Regions from separate parts of the Pseudomonas sp. EB271-G4-1 genome, predicted to be linked through region 3. Evidence: riboswitches for the same ligand, from Rfam matches in the RefSeq annotation. Region 3 holds a riboswitch; each other region holds the start of a gene.

Region 1 (5,906 bases), on a different contig from region 3:
GAGTCGCCGTAAGGGCGAAACCATAAGTAGCCGTTACCGCAGCAACGGATATGTACTCAGAAAACAATCTCCCACAACAAGCTTCGATGCGGCATGGATCAACGTTGGTAGAGGCCCCGATGGACGTCGTCACAGGTTGACGGACAGACTCAGGGTGTGAGGGGGCAAGAAAATCAAGATCTAAAGCCAAGCAAAAGCCAAAGCCAAAGCAAAAGCCGACCGGTCGGCCTGTTTTTCAAGTGCAGGTTAATGAGCGGCCGACACCCGCCACACCTTATTCCCCACATCATCGGCCACCAGCAAGGCGCCTTGCTGATCGATCACCACGCCCACCGGCCGGCCCATGGCTTTTTCCTCGTCATTGAGGAATCCGGTGAGCACATCCACCGGTTGCCCGCTTGGCTTGCCACCGCTGAAGGGCACGAAAATCACTTTGTAACCGCTGTGCGGCTTGCGGTTCCAGGAGCCATGCTGGCCGATGAACGCACCTTCCTTGAACTGCACCGGCAATCGGTTGCCTTCGGCAAAGGTCAGGCCAAGTGAAGCGGTGTGAGGCCCCACCGCATAGTCCGGGGCGATCGCCTTGGCCACCAGGTCCGGGTTTTGCGGGTCGACACGCTCGTCGACGTGCTGGCCGTAATAACTGAATGGCCAGCCATAGAAGGCGCCGTCTTTCACCGAGGTGATGTAGTCCGGCACCAGGTCGCTGCCGATTTCGTCCCGCTCATTCACGGCGGTCCACAGCGCACCGCTTTGCGGCTCCCAGGCCATGCCGTTGGGGTTGCGCAGGCCTGAAGCGAAGATCCGGTGGTTGCCGGTGGCGCGATCCACTTCCCAGATCGCCGCGCGCCCTTGCTCCTGGTCCATGCCGTTCTCGCCGACGTTGCTGTTGGAACCCACCGTGACATACAGCTTGCTGCCGTCCTTGCTGGCGATGACGTTTTTGGTCCAGTGGTGATTCAGGGTGCCCCCTGGCAAGTCGACGACCTTGATCGGTTTGTTCTGGATTGCCGTGTTGCCGTTCTCATAATGGAAGCGCAACAGCCGGTCGGTGTCGGCCACGTACAGGTCATTGCCGACCAGGGTCATGCCGAAGGGCGAGTTGAGGTTTTCCAGGAATACCGTGCGGGTTTCGGCAACGCCATCGTGGTTGCCATCTCGCAGCAGGGTGATGCGGTTCGGGCTCGGCACGCCGGCACCGGCGCGCCCCATGACTTTCTTGGTGATCCAGCCCTTGATGCCTTTGTTGTCATCGGGTTTGGGCGGGGCATTGGTTTCGGCAACCAGCACGTCGCCATTGGGCAGCACATAAAGCCAGCGTGGATGATCGAGGTTCTCGGCAAATGCGCCGACATGAGTACCGCTGGCCGCGACGGGTTTTGCGCCGTCCGCCCAGCCAATGGCCGGGGCGATGTTCATTGTCGGGAACAGCGTCTTGTTCGGTTCCGGTAGCTTGGGGGACGGCCCGATGCCGTCGGTGACTTGCAAGCGGGCGGTTTCGCCACAGGCGACGAGCCCTCCCGCTAATGCGATGACGAAAACCAGCTCGGATGTGCGCATTGCTGACCTTCCCTATGAATGCAGTGACTTAAATCATAGAGAAGCGGCAAAGCCCGATGGTTCAACCTTTAGCCGCGAGCTTCCTTGAGCAACACGGCAATGCCTGGGTGATAGTGACCGGCTTCATTGCGCAATTTGCGATAGGCATAGGGGAAATACCAGGCCACGGCGCAGCAATGCTCCTTTTGCAGGTCATCGACCATGTCCTGGAGTTCCTCCGGGGTGGCGCCTTGCTGGCTCTTGTGGGGAGCGACGAACAGGCAGCCGATTCTCAGGTCGCTGGCGTAGCTGATTTTTTTCGCGTCACTGGTGATGTCCAGCAAGGCCTGGGTCAGGTTCAGGCTGTTAACGCGTGGCCAGCGCTGCGTGGCCTGCAGCCAGGCGCGATCTTCGGTGGTGGCGATAAACAGGTCGGCGCGGCCGTTGCGTTCGCCTTCTTCGGTCTGTTTGCGCGTGGGCGATTGTTGCAGTGTGACCATCTCAGCCATCCATGCCGCGGCAGAAAGCAGGCCGAGGTTGGCTTTTTCATCGAGCCAGTAGGGTGTCTCGTTGTCGCCGCGAACGGCGTTATAACGATCGATACAGTCGAACCAGCGCTCCAGCACCGGACGCAGGAATTCCAGCTTCGGATTACTGATGATCATGCCTTGCATAGGGCTCACCTTATTATTGTGTTGTGAGATTGTGGCAAATTGATATCACTGAAGTGAGTGTGACACAAGATTGACGTCATTTTATGAATGGTTGGCAGTTATTCGTTCCGGCACCCTGTCTTCAATTGACGCTCCACCCCCAACCCTCTAACCTTCGCCGCTTGTTTCAGGTGCTCTGTGGCTTGGGTCGACAGAGTGAAACAGGGAAGCCGGTGAGTGAGCGCTTCAGTCGATGAAGCCCTGCGATCCCGGCGCTGCCCCCGCAACGGTAAATGAGTGAAAACTGCGCTTGAAGCCACTGCGTCGATCCATCGATGCGGGAAGGCGCGCAGCGAGGCGTCACGCCGCTCATGAGCCCGGAGACCGGCCTGATCCATCCAAGCGGCATCACGGTGGGCGATGCCAGGCTTCTTGCCGTCTATTCTTGTGCCTGCCCGCCGTTAATCCTGCCTCAACGGAGAGCTCCCCCATGTCTGACAATCCTGATCGTGACGAACGTCACCTGGCGCGCATGCTGCGCAAAAAGGCCGTCATCGACGAACGCATCGCCAATTCCCCAAACGAATGTGGCCTGCTGCTGGTGCTGACCGGCAATGGCAAAGGCAAGAGCAGTTCGGCGTTCGGCATGCTGGCGCGTGCCATGGGTCATGGCATGCAGTGCGGCGTGGTGCAGTTCATCAAGGGGCGTAACAGCACCGGTGAAGAGCTGTTCTTCCGGCGCTTTCCCGAGCAGGTGCGTTTTCATGTGATGGGCGAGGGCTTCACCTGGGAAACACAGGATCGCCAGCGCGACATCGCGGCTGCCGAAGCGGCCTGGGCGGTGTCGCAGCAACTGCTGCGCGACTCGTCCATCGGCCTGGTGGTGCTGGACGAACTGAACATCGCCCTCAAGCACGGCTACCTCGATCTCGATCAGGTGCTCAGCGATTTGCAGGCGCGTCCGCCTATGCAGCACGTGGTGGTTACTGGTCGCGGCGCCAAGCCGGAGATGGTTGAACTGGCGGATACCGTCACTGAAATGGGCATGATCAAGCACGCCTTCCAGGCCGGTATCAAGGCGCAAAAAGGCGTGGAGCTGTGAACCAGCCTCGACGTTGCCCGGCGGTGCTGATTGCTGCGCCGGCGTCCGGCCAGGGCAAGACGACCGTGACCGCTGCGCTGGCCCGGTTGCATCGTAACCAGGGCCGTAAGGTTCGCGTGTTCAAGTGCGGCCCGGACTTTCTCGATCCGATGATCCTCGAACGCGCCAGCGGTGCGCCGGTGTATCAACTGGACATGTGGATGGTCGGCGAGCAGGACAGTCGCCGCCTGTTGTGGGAGGCCGCCGGCGACGCTGACCTGATCCTGATCGAGGGTGTCATGGGGCTGTTCGACGGTACGCCGTCCAGCGCTGACCTGGCGCGGCATTTCGGCGTGCCGGTGCTCGCTGTGATCGACGGCACCGCCATGGCCCAGACCTTCGGCGCACTGGCCCTGGGCCTGGCGCGTTATCAGCCGGACTTGCCGTTTGCCGGCGTGCTGGCCAACCGCGTGGGCACCCTGCGCCACGCGCAACTGCTCGAAGGCAGCCTGACCGAAGGCCTGCGCTGGTATGGCGCCTTGTCACGGGAGACCGGGATCGAATTGCCGAGTCGACACCTTGGCCTGGTGCAGGCCAGCGAGTTGAATGACCTGGATGTGCGCCTCGATGCGGCGGCCGAGGCCCTGGCCGGCAGTTGCGAAGTCGAACTGCCGCCGGCGGTGGAATTCGCCGCGCCCGATGTGGTGACAGTCGAGCCCTTGCTGGCTGGCGTGCGCATCGCCGTGGCCCGTGACGAAGCGTTTGCCTTTACCTATGGCGCCAGTCTCGATGTGCTGCGGGCGATGGGCGCCGAGCTGCGGTTTTTCTCGCCGATCCGTGATGCAGGTTTGCCAGAGGCCGACAGCCTGTACCTGCCGGGTGGCTATCCGGAATTGCACCACGTGGCATTGGCGCAGAACACTGCCATGCTCAGCGCCATCCGCGCCCACCACGCGGCAGGCAAACCCTTGCTGGCCGAATGCGGCGGCATGCTTTATTTGCTCGATTCGCTGACCGATGTCGAGGGCACTCGTGCCGAGCTGGTCGGCTTGTTGAAGGGCGACGCGGTGATGCAAAAGCGCCTTGCTGCATTGGCTCTGCAAGCGGTTGAGCTGCCGGAAGGTTCTTTGCGCGGGCATACCTATCACCATTCGTTGACCACGACCGAGCTTGTTCCGATTGCCCGTGGCCTGAGTCCTAACGGCGGGCGTGGGGCCGAAGCGGTTTATCGTGAGGGGCGGATGACGGCCTCTTACGTGCACTTTTATTTCCCGTCCAATCCATCAGCGATTGCCGCTTTGTTTGCGCCTGACTGGACGGACGCCTTCGCGAGCAGGCTCGCTCCCACAGGGGAACGCATATCAAATGTGGGAGCGAGCCTGCTCGCGAAGAGCCATGACTGACAACGCCTTCAGCCAGGCCGAACGCGACGCGGTCTACCGCGCCATCGGTGAACGCCGCGACATGCGTCACTTCGCCGGCGGCACGGTCGAGCCCGAGCTGCTGCGACGCCTGCTCGAAGCCGCGCATCAGGCCCCAAGTGTCGGCCTGATGCAGCCCTGGCGGTTCATCCGCATCAGCGATCGAGCCTTGCGTGGCCAGATCCAACAGCTGGTGGAGCAAGAACGTATCCGCACCGCCGAGGCCCTGGGTGAGCGCACCGACGAATTCATGCACCTCAAGGTCGAGGGCATCAACGATTGCGCCGAAGTGCTGGTCGCCGCGTTGATGGACGATCGCGAACGGCACATCTTCGGTCGTCGCACCCTGCCGGAAATGGACCTGGCCTCGTTGTCTTGCGCCATCCAGAACCTCTGGCTGGCGTCCCGCGCCGAAGGGCTGGGCATGGGCTGGGTCTCGCTGTTCGAACCGCAAGCCTTGGCGGACCTGCTGGGCCTGCCGCCTGGTGCCAAGCCCCTGGCCATTCTCTGCCTGGGACCGGTCAAGGCCTTCTATCCGGCGCCAATGCTGGTGCTCGAAGGCTGGGCGCAGGCGCGTCCGTTGAGTGAGCTGCTGTACGAAAATTATTGGGGAGTGAGTCAATGAGTGTGGCGTTGTTGAGTGTCGCCGCGGTAGCGCTGGATGCGCTGCTGGGTGAGCCCAAGCGCTGGCATCCGCTGGTGGCGTTTGGCCGTTTCGCCGAGCGCATCGAGCAACGTTTCAATGGTGGCGGTCGCGGCTGGCGCAGCCATGGGGTCACCGCGTGGGTGATCGCCGTAGTGCCGCTGACCCTGTTGGCCACGGCGCTCTCATGGGCGCCGTACGTCGGCTGGATCGTCGAGATTCTCGCGCTCTATTGCGCCCTGGGCATGCGCAGCCTCGGCGAGCACGTCACGCCGGTGGCCAAGGCCTTGCGCAGCGGTGACCTTGAAGAAGCGCGCCAACGCGTGAGTTATCTGGTCAGCCGCAAAACCAGTGATCTGGATGAAACCGCCGTGGCCCGTGCCGCCACCGAATCGGTGCTGGAAAACGGCAGCGACGCGGTGTTCGCCGCGCTGTTCTGGTTTGCCGTGGCCGGTGCGCCCGGCGTGGTGCTCTACCGTTTGAGCAACACCCTGGACGCGATGTGGGGCTATCGCAACGAACGCTTCGAGCGTTTCGGCTGGGCGGCGGCCAAGATCGACGACGTGCTC
Region 2 (5,906 bases), on a different contig from region 3:
CCAGCTACCAGCGTCAGCGCCTCGAACTCGTTGCTTGTGAGAAACACCCCGGTGGCGGTCTCCGGGAGCAGACGGCTATCGGACGAACTGAATACCGGCGTTTTCACGCGCTGTTCGCCATAGCTCAGCACGGTCGATGACCGGCGCAGTTTGAGTGCCGCACCGCCGCGGCTGAACGCATCCTTGGGATGTCCCTGGTTGTCGAGACCGAGCAATCGCGCTTTCCCTGCGCGGCCACCGCCGCTGTCGAGTTGTGCCCCGAGGTAGGCATGGGCATCCATGCCCACCCCGATCAAGCCCTGGGTGAAGCCCGATTGCACCGTCGCCATCAGCCCGTAGGCCCATTCTTCGGCGTAGCCATTACGCTCATCACGCGGTTTGTAGGCATTACGCGCAGCGCCATTGCGGGCGCCATTGAGGTACTCGCGATGGTCGTAAACCGTGCGATTGAGCACGCTCCAGGCGCTGTCCTGGATAAATCCCTTGGCTTGCGATTGAACTGAATCGGCGAGTGCGAGAGGGCTTGCCAGGGCGAAGAGAATGGCTGATCGGGTATGCATTCCGGGGTGTCCACAAACAAATCAGGATGAGCGCAAGCGCAGGATGTGCGTGCCGTCGAAGGGGTCAATGAGGTAGTGCGCGTGCACCCCGAAAGTCTCCAGCAGGCGTCGCGGGGTCAACACCTCGAGCGGCTTGCCAAGGGCCACCAAGCGCCCTTTTTCCAGCACCGCCAGACGATCGCAGGTGAGTGCCTGGTTGAGGTCGTGCAGGGCAATCACGGTGGTCACGGGCAATGCGTGAACAACGTGCAGAATCGCCATCTGGTGCTGGATATCCAGGTGGTTGGTCGGTTCGTCCAGCAACAGGATCTGCGGGCGCTGGGCCAGGGCGCGAGCGATATGCACGCGCTGACGCTCGCCGCCAGAGAGGCTACGCCACGTGCGCCTGCAAAGATGCGTCGCATCGACGTCGCGCAAGGCTTGATGGACGATGTCTTCGTCCGCCTTCGACCATGGACTCAAGGCCGACAACCACGGCGTTCGGCCCAGGGCCACGGCATCGAACACACTGATCGCATCCAGGGTGTCGGCCTGCTGCTCAACCACCGCCAGGGTTTGGGCGATGGTTCGCCGGGACAGGGCCTTGAGGTCTTGGCCGTTGAGATGGACCGCTCCCCGGCTGGGCCCACGCACGCCGGCCAGCAGTTTGAGCAGGGTGGATTTTCCAGAGCCGTTGGGCCCGACAAGGCCCAGGGTTTCGCCACGACGAATGTCCAGGTGAATCTGGTGCAGAAGTTCAACTTCGCGGATATGCAATCCGAGGCTGGAACAACTCAGCACGGTTTCGTCGGTAACCGGCGCAAGCGCATTCATCGGGCATTCCTCCGACCGACCAGGATCAGCGCAAACACCGGCGCGCCGACCAATGCCGTAATCACGCCGACCGGAATTACCTGGCCCTTGATCAAGGTTCGCGACAGCACATCGGCGGCCACCAGAAACACCGCACCGCCCAGCGCACTCGCCGGCAACAGGCGGGTATGCCGAGTGCCCAGCAACAGCCTTGCGGCGTGGGGAATGACCAGTCCAACGAAACCGATAGAGCCGACAATCGACACCATCACCGCCGTCACCAGGGCGGCGCAACTGATCAACAGAAATTGCACGGGACGAACCGCAATGCCGAGTGAGGCCGCGGAGTCGGCGCCAAAGGTGAAGGCATCCAGTGCCCGCCGGTGCCACAGGCAAACCGCCAGGCCGGCCACCGCAACCGGTACAGCCAGCCACACGGAGGGCCAGCGCACGCCACTGAGATTGCCCAGTAGCCAGAACATGATGCCGCGAGCCTGTTCGGAACTGGCCGACTTGGTGATCAGGAACGCGGTGAGCGCATTGAACAGTTGTGAACCGGCAATGCCCGCCAGGATGATCTGGCCGGTACTGCCGGGCGAACCGCTGGCACGGCCCAGCAATACCACGACGGTGAAGGCGGCGACGGCGCCGGCAAACGCCCCGGCCGACATCGAAATTGCTCCGGCACCCAGGCCCAGCAACGCCACCAGCACCGCACCCGTCGAGGCCCCCGCGGAAATGCCAAGCAGGTAGGGATCGGCCAACGGGTTGCGCAGCAACGATTGCAGGATCACCCCGCAGGTCGCCAGGCCCGCCCCGCAAGCCGCCGCCACCAACGCGCGAGTCAGGCGGTAGTTCCAGACGATGCCCTCATCGATAGGATCGAGGACATACCCGGCCATCCACATTTTATTGGCCAACACCTGGAACACCACGCCGGGTTCGATGCGGGTTTCACCGATGGCCACGCCGGCGATCACGGCCACGAGCAGCATCACCAGTGCAAGCAGAGTGCGAATCAGCGTTGCGGTCATTTTGGCAGGTCGTAGCGGTTGATGGCCGTTGCCAGCGATTCGAGACCGTCGAACATTCTCAAGCTGGCCTGCATGGCCATGGCGTCGAGGATAATGATGCGGTTGTTTTTCACCGCGTCCATGTTGCGGGTCACGGGATCGCTGCGCAGGAATTGCAGTTTCCGTTGATAGTCGTCAGCCGGGAAACGCCGGCGATCCATGCGGGCGATGACCAGGAATGTCGGGTTGGCCTTGGCGATGGTTTCCCAGCCAACGGTTGGCCACTCTTCGTCGGACTGCACCACATTGCGCACGCCCAAGGTGCCCAGCATGAAGTCGGGGATGCCCTTGTGCCCGGCGACATAGGGATCGATGTCCAGGCTGGCACTGGAAAACCAGACCAGCGCGCTGGTGTGCGTGAGGTCTTTGCCTTGCACCGCGGCAATGGACTTGGCCAGGCTGGCCTGCAGTTGCGCGTTCAGTTGCTGCCCGCGCGCCTGGACATCAAAAATCTCGGCCAGCTGGGTAATGCTCTTGTAGAGACTGTCAATGCGAAACGGCTGCAGGCGGGTGCCGTCGGCCCCCACCAGGTTGTCCTTGGATTCGCAGTCCGAGGGCATGAGATAGGTTGGAATCTGCAGTTCGTGAAACTGCTCGCGGGTAGCGACTGCGCCTTGCGGGCCGACCATCCACTCAAGTTCGACAGCGACCAGTTCCGGGCGCTTGCCGATGACCGACTCGAAACTCGGCTCGTTATCGGCCAGGCGTTCGATCCTGTCGTTTTGCCCCTTGTATTTGCCCAGCACATCATTGAACCACAGCGAAGTGCCGACCAGTTTGTCACCGAGTCCCAGGGCGAAGAGCATTTCGGTGCCGGCCTGGCCGATAGTCACCGCCCGGACAGGGGCGTGCGTGAACGTCAGTGTGCTGCCGCAGTTCTCGATCGTCAGCGGGTAATGAGTAGGGGAGGCACAGGCGAGGGCAGAAAGTCCCAGGCCGGTGACGAGGGCGAAAAAGCGCGGCAACAGCATGATGCAATCTCCATTTGAACCGTACACGCAGCCAGGGTGCAAGGTCTGGAAAACACATCATCGAGCGCTGCCGAAAACAGCAGTGCAAGGCCCATCACCTGAGTGACGCGCGCGCAGATGTCCTTCCCGGACACCCCGCCGGTTAGTGATTTGTTGCTTGGCCGGCAGGTCTCCTGACTGATGCGTCATGGCGTGCTCCAGCCTTCCCGGGAATCGATCCCAGTGGCAGTTCAGGAGCAGGCTCGGCACCTACAGTTGCGGGGGCAGTTCCGTTTGATGCGTTGGCAGCATCACGGATTCCCTATTAATCCCGTTTGGGAACCGGCGGCGGCATGGTAGTCGATCATGCCGCCCGAGGCGAACCCATCGCCTGATCAGAAGTATTTGAGCCAGGCGATATCGCGACGACGCGCCTTCAATGCGGCGAACCAGCGCACCGGTGGATACAGCGTTGCCGCCAGGAGCACGGCGATCAGCCATACGGTACCTATGCCGTGGAAGCCGAAGTAGTCGCCCTGGTTCAGGCCGAAAAATGCCGCGCTGAGCAGATAAAGCATTTTCAGCACATACAGATGGAGCAGGTAGAAAAACATCGGTGCCGCGCCAAATACCGCCAGGATGCTGATCCATTGGCGCTGCCGGGCCCGCTCGAAGCCAAGCAGCAGTAAAAGCCCCACGCCCAGTGTCAGGCACAGGAACAGCAGGGAAGGGGGGTACTTGGTGATGTTGAAGAAACTCATGAGGGTTTCTGTCGTGCTTTCATGAACCACCCACTGCGCTTCGCCATAACCGTTGACCAGGCGCAGGGCGATGAAACCGATCAATGCACAGGCACCTGTCAGCAACAGATAACGCTGACGCATTGCGAACGAGGTAGAGCGCGCGAACCACGGACCGATGCAGTAACCCAGGGCGATGACGCCGATCCACGGCAGCACGGGGTAGGAGGTGCGCAGGCGCAAGTGGTCGGAGAATTCGATCCAGCCGCGATCATGCAAAATCGCCCAAGGCAGGTGCAGCGCCGATCCGGGCGGGAAGTGCAGGGGATCGAGCAGGTTGTGCAAACCGACTATGGCCAGGCCCAGGACACACAATATTGGCCGAGGTAGCCAGGCCAATACAGAGAGAGCAATCATGCTGACACCAATCGCCCAGATCACCTGCAGGTAGATCACAGCAGGCGGGAACTGAAAGGTCCAGGCGAAATTCACCAGGGTGAACTCCAGCACAACCAGGAACAGGCCACGCTTGAACAGGAACATCGACGGCGTGCCCTGGTGCTTCTCACCGTACAGGAATGCCGACAGTCCAGTGAGCAGAACGAACACCGGCGCACACAAATGTGCGAGGGTGCGGCTGAAAAACAACGTTGGCTCCGTGCTGTCGACGAGCATCGGGTCGGTGACCTGGCGGTGCAGGAAGAACGTCTCGCGCACATGGTCCAGCAGCATGAAAATAATCACCAGGCCCCTGAGGGCATCGATGGACGTCAGGCGTTGGCCCAGGCGGGTGATGGGCGGGATTTGAACAAGGTTTGTCATCGAAAGTCGCAGGCAGGGGGTGGGTCACGCTGTCGGTTAGCAATCGACAGTTTCTATGTTGTTATAACGTAACATACACCCTATTGCTGTGTCATCAGCAGCCGCTCTACCGTAAAACCTTTGTTTCTCAGTCGTTTCAATAGGGCTGCGTAAGCTTGAGGGGCTACGTGAGTTGTTCGAGACAAAATCCACAAATATTTGCGAGTCGGCTCACTGACGGCGGCCAGTTGATATTGGTTGTCAATATCTACAATCCAGTAGTCCCCCCACACTGCCGGAAGGAACGACAGCCATTCTGGCGCGAAACGCACTTTAAGCTTTGGAGAGTGGGTATCACCCACTTGATGACCAGTGGCGATAAAAAGATAGGGTTGGCCATTGCGCAATCGACAGCGGTAGAGCGCTTGCACGGTACCGTCGGCTTGCAGGTGAAAATCGGTGCGGGTGAAGCCCGCGCACTTTTTCTGAAACTGATTGGGGGTTCGGGCGATCTCGTACCAGATGCCCATGAACCGAGGAAGATCAATACTGACGACAGGTTGCAATGAGCGATTGGGGCTGTCTGCCTGATTACCAGAAACGGTAGAACTCAAACCGGCCCAAATCAGGCCAGTAAAAAAGTAGTCAAGTATTCTGCGCATAGCACTATCGCTCAAAACTGGCGACTCATACCCCTTTTGCCGTTGGAAAGTCTGGTGAACAACCTGGTTCTTAGGTTCAACGATAGACCTAAAGCCAGTTCAATCCATTGTATCGCTCCAATTTGGTACTGATGAACGGCGGCCGTGCTTGTTGAGCCAGGCGAGTTTGCTGCATAGATGTGAATGACCCCGGGTTTTATAAGTGCTCTCTAGGCTCGCGGTGCAATGTGTTTGAAACTCAATCGGTGACAGCTGAATGTCCAATAATTGCAAGTTAGACGGCTTTCAAATGCACGCTGGTGAACGGCCGACGCGACGATAGGAATTC
Region 3 (5,906 bases):
GCTTGCCCACGTGGATTACGCCGTGGGCGCCGTAGGTATTGCGCAACCAGAAATAGAACGCCAGGTAGCCATGGGGAGGCACCAGGTCCGGGTCGTGATACACCGCACTTGGATCGACCTGGTAACCCCGCGCCGGCTGGATGCCAACGAAGGTCAGGCCAAAGCGCAACCCGGCGATCATCATCCGCCCGCCACGACACATCGGATCACTGTCGGGCTCGCCCCAGCGCTCCAGCACGGCCTGGCGATTGACTTGCGGCAACGCGTTGAACATCAGCAGGTAATCGTCCATGGCCAGGCTTTGCTGGCACGGGCGTTGATCGAGGGTTTCGAGGTCGTTGCTGACACCGCCCAACAATTGCTGGATCAACGCGGTGCCGCTGGCAGGCAGATCGGCTGGCAGCGGATAGCCTTCTTTATGCAGCGCACGCAGGATATTCAAAGCCGCAGCCGGTGTATCGAGCCCGACGCCGTTGCCTATCCGACCATCACGGGTCGGGTAATTTGCCAGAATCAGCGCTATGCGTTTTTCGCCATTGGGCAACCGCGCCAGATCGATCCAGCGCCGCGCCAGTTGCGCGACAAAGTCCATGCGTTCTGGCTGAGCGCGATAGCAGACCACGTCGGACTGACTGCGCTCGCTGCGCCAGGCCAGGTCCTTGAAGCTGATCGGGCGACTGATGATGCGCCCGTCCAGTTCCGGCAGCGCAATGTGCATCGCCAGATCGCGGGGGCCGAGGCCTTGTTCGCTGGCTCGCCAACCCGGTTCATTGTCTTGGGCGCAAATGGCCTGGATCACCGGGATATTGCGGCGAAATGGCCGCAAGTGCGGTGCCTCCGGACTGGATTGGGCGAAACCGGTGGTGTTGAGAATCACCCCCGCCTCGACTTCATCCAGCCAGTCCTCGACCACGGCAAGGCAGCCAGGCTCTTTCAGGCTGGCCAGCGCAATTGGCAACGGGTTAAGCCCCGCCGCCTGCAAGCGCTGACAGAAAACATCAATGAATGCGGTATTCGCCGCTTGCAAATGCGAGCGATAGAACAGCACCGCCGCCACTGGCTGACCGCTCTGCCACTGGGCCCGCCAGTCGCTCAGCGCCGCAGGGCTTTTTTGTGGGTGGTAAATCGCCGTACGCGGCAAGGTGTGCGGCTCGGCCCAGGCGTAGTCGCGATCGAGCCAACGATTGGCCAGGCAACGGAAAAAGTCGAGGGCATTGCCCATGCCACCCTGACGCAGGAATTGCCAAAGCCGGTCGCGATCCCCAGCGCCCACGGTGCTCAGATCACTGAGCTCCGGGTCCGGTCGATCATCGCCCGGCACCAGGATCAGCTGTACACCCCGCTGCGACAACTCCACCAGCCGCTCGACGCCATAGCGCCAATAGGCAATGCCGCCGTGCAGCGAAATCAGGATGACCTTGGCATGGCGCAGGACTTCGTCGACATACAGATCAACTGATGCATGGTTCTGCACCTGCATCGGGTTGGCCAGGCGCACGCTTGGGTAGTCTTCGGGCAACTGCTGCGCCGCTTCGGCAAGCAACGCCAGGCTGGAGTCGCCGCTGCACAGGATAACCAGCTCGGCGGGGGTTTGCCCTAGGTCGGCAATGTTGTCATCCGACACGAATCCGCCGGGCTGGGTCCTGAGCAGGTGCATGGGTTACACGCTGAGCGCGGCGCGCAATTGCGCTTCGAGCGTTGTGGCGTCCAGCGCCTGGCCAATCAACACCAGACGGGTGGTGCGTGCTTCTTCAGCGCTCCACTGGCGGTCGAAATGCTTGTCGAATCGGGTGCCCACGCCCTGGATCAGCAGGCGCATCGGTTTGTTCGGGACCGCGGCGAAACCTTTGACGCGCAGGATGCCGTGCTGCACCACCAGTTGGGTCAGCGCATCCATCAGCAGGCTTTCGTCGGATGCCGGCAGTTCGATGGAGATCGAATCGAAGGCATCGTGGTCGTGATCGTCTTCGCCTTCATGGTGGTGATCGTGATGGCTGTGACGGCTGTCGATGTGTTCTTCGGACCCGGCACCGAGGCCGATCAGCACGTCCAGCGGCAGGCGCCCGCTACTGGCTTCGATGACTTTCACCGCTGGCGGCAGTTCCTCGGCGACTTCCAGGCGTACGCGTGCCAGGTCTTCAGGGCTGATCAGGTCGGCCTTGTTGAGGATCACCAGGTCGGCGCTGGCCAACTGGTCGGCGAACAGCTCGTGCAAAGGCGATTCGTGATCCAGGTTCGGGTCGAGTTTGCGCATGGCGTCGACTTGATCCGGGAACGCGGCGAACGTGCCAGCCGCGACGGCCGGGCTATCGACCACGGTGATCACCGCGTCAACGGTGCAGGCACTGCGAATTTCCGGCCACTGGAAGGCCTGGACCAAAGGTTTTGGCAGGGCCAGGCCGGACGTTTCGATCAGGATGTGGTCTAGGTCGCCACGACGGGCCACCAGTTCGCGCATCACCGGGAAGAACTCTTCCTGTACGGTGCAGCACAGGCAGCCGTTGGCCAGTTCGTAGACACGGCCGTTGGCCTCTTCTTCGGTGCAACCGATAGAGCACTGCTTGAGGATTTCGCCGTCAATGCCCAGCTCGCCGAACTCGTTGACGATCACCGCGATGCGGCGGCCCTGGGCGTTGTCGAGCATGTGCCGCAGTAAGGTGGTTTTGCCCGAGCCGAGGAAGCCGGTGACGATGGTGACGGGGAGTTTGGCCAGTGTTTTCATCGGATGCCCTTTGGCAAGGTGGCGGGCATACGGGACGAGAACCGGCAACGCACACGCGCGCAGGAAGCGTTCGCCACCGGATCACCCCGCCCGGTTGTAGTGAGAATCTGTATCGAGGCAGGTCTCCTGGCTGACGGCTGGCCAGTCGTTGGACTGGCGGTTGCTGCGCCTTCCCGCGCGCGCCATGGCTGGCGCATGCAGTGGCATGGCAGAAACTGAACCGTTCACAGTTGCGGGGGCAGCCGCGGCATTGACCGCGTTCCCTTCTTAGCTTCGACAAACGCCGAAGAACCTCGAAAGCGCAAGGCTACGCATGGTATCGGGGCGGGTCAATGTTCACATGATTCCTGCGGTGCGCCCTTCGCGAGCAAGCCCGCTCCCACACTTGAGGGTCTGCCCTGAAGGAACTCGGTCAAATGTGGGAGCGGGCTTGCTCGCGAAGGGAACGACTCGATGTTCAAGTGAGAACCCTTGCCAATTGACGCCCGCCCCCCGCCCATGCTCTCCTACGCATCTTGTTACGGGTGCCCTTCACAGGGTGAAACGGGAAACCGGTGAATCATGTGCTTTACTTCAGGCCATGTCAGTCCGGTGCTGCCCCCGCAACGGTAAGCGAGTGAAGCGTCAGATCCACTGTGCCAATGCGGCATGGGAAGGTGACGCTGGAAGGTTCAGGCTAACGCCTGCGCCCCTCGTGAGCCCGGAGACCGGCCCGCAACACAAAGTGACCATCACCATCACTTCAATCAACAAACCCGCGGTGGGCGGGCGCTGTTCGGACTTCTGCGCGCTCGGTCGTGCGGAGTTCTGCTTGCGCTCTTATTCCCCGCTGACCGAACAGAGGGAAGCGCCATGTCGATTATCAGCAGCACCGGCCACAGCAATGCCGCCAGCAGCACCACTACCCTGTCCCAACGCCTGACCGCGGCGATTTTTGCGTCAATCCTCGGCGCCAGCCTGGTGTATTTCGCCGGTTTCTCGCACATCGAAGCAGTGCACAACGCCGCACACGATACGCGCCACAGTTCCGCGTTCCCGTGCCATTGAGACCTGTCGACATGATCAAGCGTATTGCGCAAACCGCAGGTTTCACCGGGTTGCTGGCCGCCCTGCTGCTGACCCTGCTGCAAAGCTTGTGGGTTTCACCGCTGATTTTGCAGGCCGAAACCTACGAACAATCAGGACCAGCAGCGGTTGAAGTTCATGAACACGCCGCTGGTGTAGCCGCACATACCCACGATGCCGAAGCCTGGGAACCGGAAGACGGCTGGCAGCGCGTGCTGTCGACCACTGGCGGTAACCTGGTAGTGGCGGTTGGTTTCGCCCTGATGCTCGCTGGTCTCTACACCCTGCGCGCGCCGACCAAAACCTCCCAGGGCCTGCTCTGGGGCTTGGCTGGCTACGCGACATTTGTGCTGGCGCCGACGCTTGGCCTGCCACCTGAGTTGCCGGGCACCGCGGCTGCCGATCTGGCGCAACGCCAACTCTGGTGGATCGGCACCGCCGCCTCCACCGCTGTCGGTATCGCCCTGATCGTGTTCAGCCGTCACTGGCTGATGAAAGTCCTTGGCGTGGCGATCCTTGCGGTGCCTCATGTGATTGGCGCTCCGCAACCGCAAGTGCACTCGATGCTCGCTCCAGAGGCACTGGAAACTCAGTTCAAGATCGCTTCGCAGCTGACCAACATGGCGTTCTGGCTGGCCCTGGGCCTGATCAGTGCCTGGTTGTTCCGCCGCAAAAGCGATGGTCAATACCCCGCATGACAGGCCTCAGCGCAGCGCCGACCCTGGTGGTCGGCCTGGGCTGCCAGCGTGGCTGCCCCGTCAGCACGTTGCGGGCACTGCTTGACCAGGCACTGCAGGCGCACCAGATCGAACTGCATCGGATCAAGGCCCTGGCCAGCATCGACTTGAAGCGCGACGAACCGGCGCTGAACGAACTGGCCGAACAGCTTGGGTTACAGATGATGTATTTCAGCAGTGAACAACTGGCGAGCTATCAACCCCGACTGAGCCATCATTCGGACATCGCCTTTGAACGCACCGGGTGCTATGGCGTAGCGGAAAGTGCCGCCCTGGCACTGGCCGAGCAACTGGCCAACGGCCCGGCTACATTGCTGATCCCACGCCAAAAATATGCCCAGGCTACCCTCGCATTGGCTGGCGCCGCGTAAAATCCCCGATAATCTGCGCATTCGATCATGAGCATTCTTCATCTGAAGCCTTGCCCAGCGTCCCTTTTCAACAGGAATCCTTAATGACGGTCTACTTCATTGGCGCAGGTCCCGGCGATCCCGAACTGATCACCGTCAAAGGCCAGCGGTTGATTCGCACCTGCCCGGTGATCATCTATGCCGGCTCGCTGGTGCCCGCCGCCGTGTTGGAAGGGCACTGCGCCGAACAGGTGGTCAACAGCGCCGAACTGCACCTGGAACAGATCATCGAACTGATCAAGACGGCCCATGCCAATGGCCAGGACGTGGCGCGCGTGCATTCCGGTGACCCGAGCCTGTACGGCGCAATAGGCGAGCAGATACGCCACCTGCGAGAACTCGGCATCCCTTTTGAAATAGTCCCCGGCGTGACCGCCACGGCCGCCTGCGCTGCGCTTCTGGGCGCGGAACTGACCTTGCCGGACGTTTCGCAGAGCGTGATCCTGACACGCTACGCCGACAAGACCGAGATGCCCGCGGGCGAGGAACTGGGCAGCCTGGCGCAACACGGGGCGACCATGGCGATTCATTTGGGGGTCAAACACCTGCAGAAAATCCTGGCCGAACTGCGGCCGCATTACGGCGCAGACTGCCCAATTGCGGTGATTCACCGGGCGACCTGGCCGGATCAGGACTGGGTGGTGGGGACGCTTGAGGACATTGCCGACAAGGTGGAAGCCAAGGGGTTTCGGCGCACGGCGCTGATTCTTGTGGGTCGGGTGCTGGGCAGTGAGCAGTTCAGCGAGTCGTCGCTGTATCGTGCGGGGCATGCGCATCTCTACAGGCCATGATGATCGTTCCCACGCTCTGCGTGGGAATGCAGCCCGGGACGCTCTGCGTCCCCTCTAAAGCCGAACGCGGAGCGTCCGATGAGGCATTCCCACGCAGAGCGTGGGAACGATCGGCGCTCACGATGGGCGCCGTTTTTTCATTTTGCAGCGAACACCTTAGTAGTAGGCGTTTTCTTTCTGC

The links. A riboswitch is a leader RNA that binds a small molecule or an ion and turns the genes downstream of it on or off. The one in region 3 is predicted to bind cobalamin.
Region 1: linked by a shared signal. The riboswitch ahead of cobO (cob(I)yrinic acid a,c-diamide adenosyltransferase) and the one ahead of cobW (cobalamin biosynthesis protein CobW) in region 3 are both predicted to bind cobalamin.
Region 2: linked by a shared signal. The riboswitch ahead of AC3WWR_RS27450 (ABC transporter substrate-binding protein) and the one ahead of cobW (cobalamin biosynthesis protein CobW) in region 3 are both predicted to bind cobalamin.

The regions. Positions count from the first base shown of each region.
Region 1 is NZ_JBYTEO010000094.1:14,004-19,909, reverse strand. Features, by position in the region: gene AC3WWR_RS28905 (PQQ-dependent sugar dehydrogenase) at 247-1,560, opposite strand; gene AC3WWR_RS28900 (hypothetical protein) at 1,629-2,213, opposite strand; cobalamin riboswitch at 2,365-2,599, shown strand; gene cobO (cob(I)yrinic acid a,c-diamide adenosyltransferase) at 2,683-3,294, shown strand; gene AC3WWR_RS28890 (cobyrinic acid a,c-diamide synthase CobB) at 3,291-4,676, shown strand; gene bluB (5,6-dimethylbenzimidazole synthase) at 4,669-5,319, shown strand; gene cbiB (adenosylcobinamide-phosphate synthase CbiB) at 5,316-5,906, shown strand, end outside.
Region 2 is NZ_JBYTEO010000082.1:2,856-8,761, reverse strand. Features, by position in the region: gene AC3WWR_RS27465 (OprD family porin) at 1-560, opposite strand, end outside; gene AC3WWR_RS27460 (ABC transporter ATP-binding protein) at 582-1,373, opposite strand; gene AC3WWR_RS27455 (FecCD family ABC transporter permease) at 1,370-2,386, opposite strand; gene AC3WWR_RS27450 (ABC transporter substrate-binding protein) at 2,383-3,396, opposite strand; cobalamin riboswitch at 3,543-3,737, opposite strand; gene AC3WWR_RS27445 (acetyltransferase domain-containing protein) at 3,771-4,937, opposite strand; gene AC3WWR_RS27440 (lipocalin family protein) at 5,018-5,578, opposite strand.
Region 3 is NZ_JBYTEO010000064.1:718-6,623, reverse strand. Features, by position in the region: gene cobN (cobaltochelatase subunit CobN) at 1-1,657, opposite strand, end outside; gene cobW (cobalamin biosynthesis protein CobW) at 1,661-2,722, opposite strand; cobalamin riboswitch at 2,822-3,033, opposite strand; cobalamin riboswitch at 3,228-3,452, shown strand; gene AC3WWR_RS25180 (CbtB domain-containing protein) at 3,575-3,769, shown strand; gene AC3WWR_RS25175 (CbtA family protein) at 3,781-4,485, shown strand; gene AC3WWR_RS25170 (cobalamin biosynthesis protein) at 4,482-4,895, shown strand; gene cobM (precorrin-4 C(11)-methyltransferase) at 4,979-5,725, shown strand; gene nfuA (Fe-S biogenesis protein NfuA) at 5,882-5,906, opposite strand, start outside.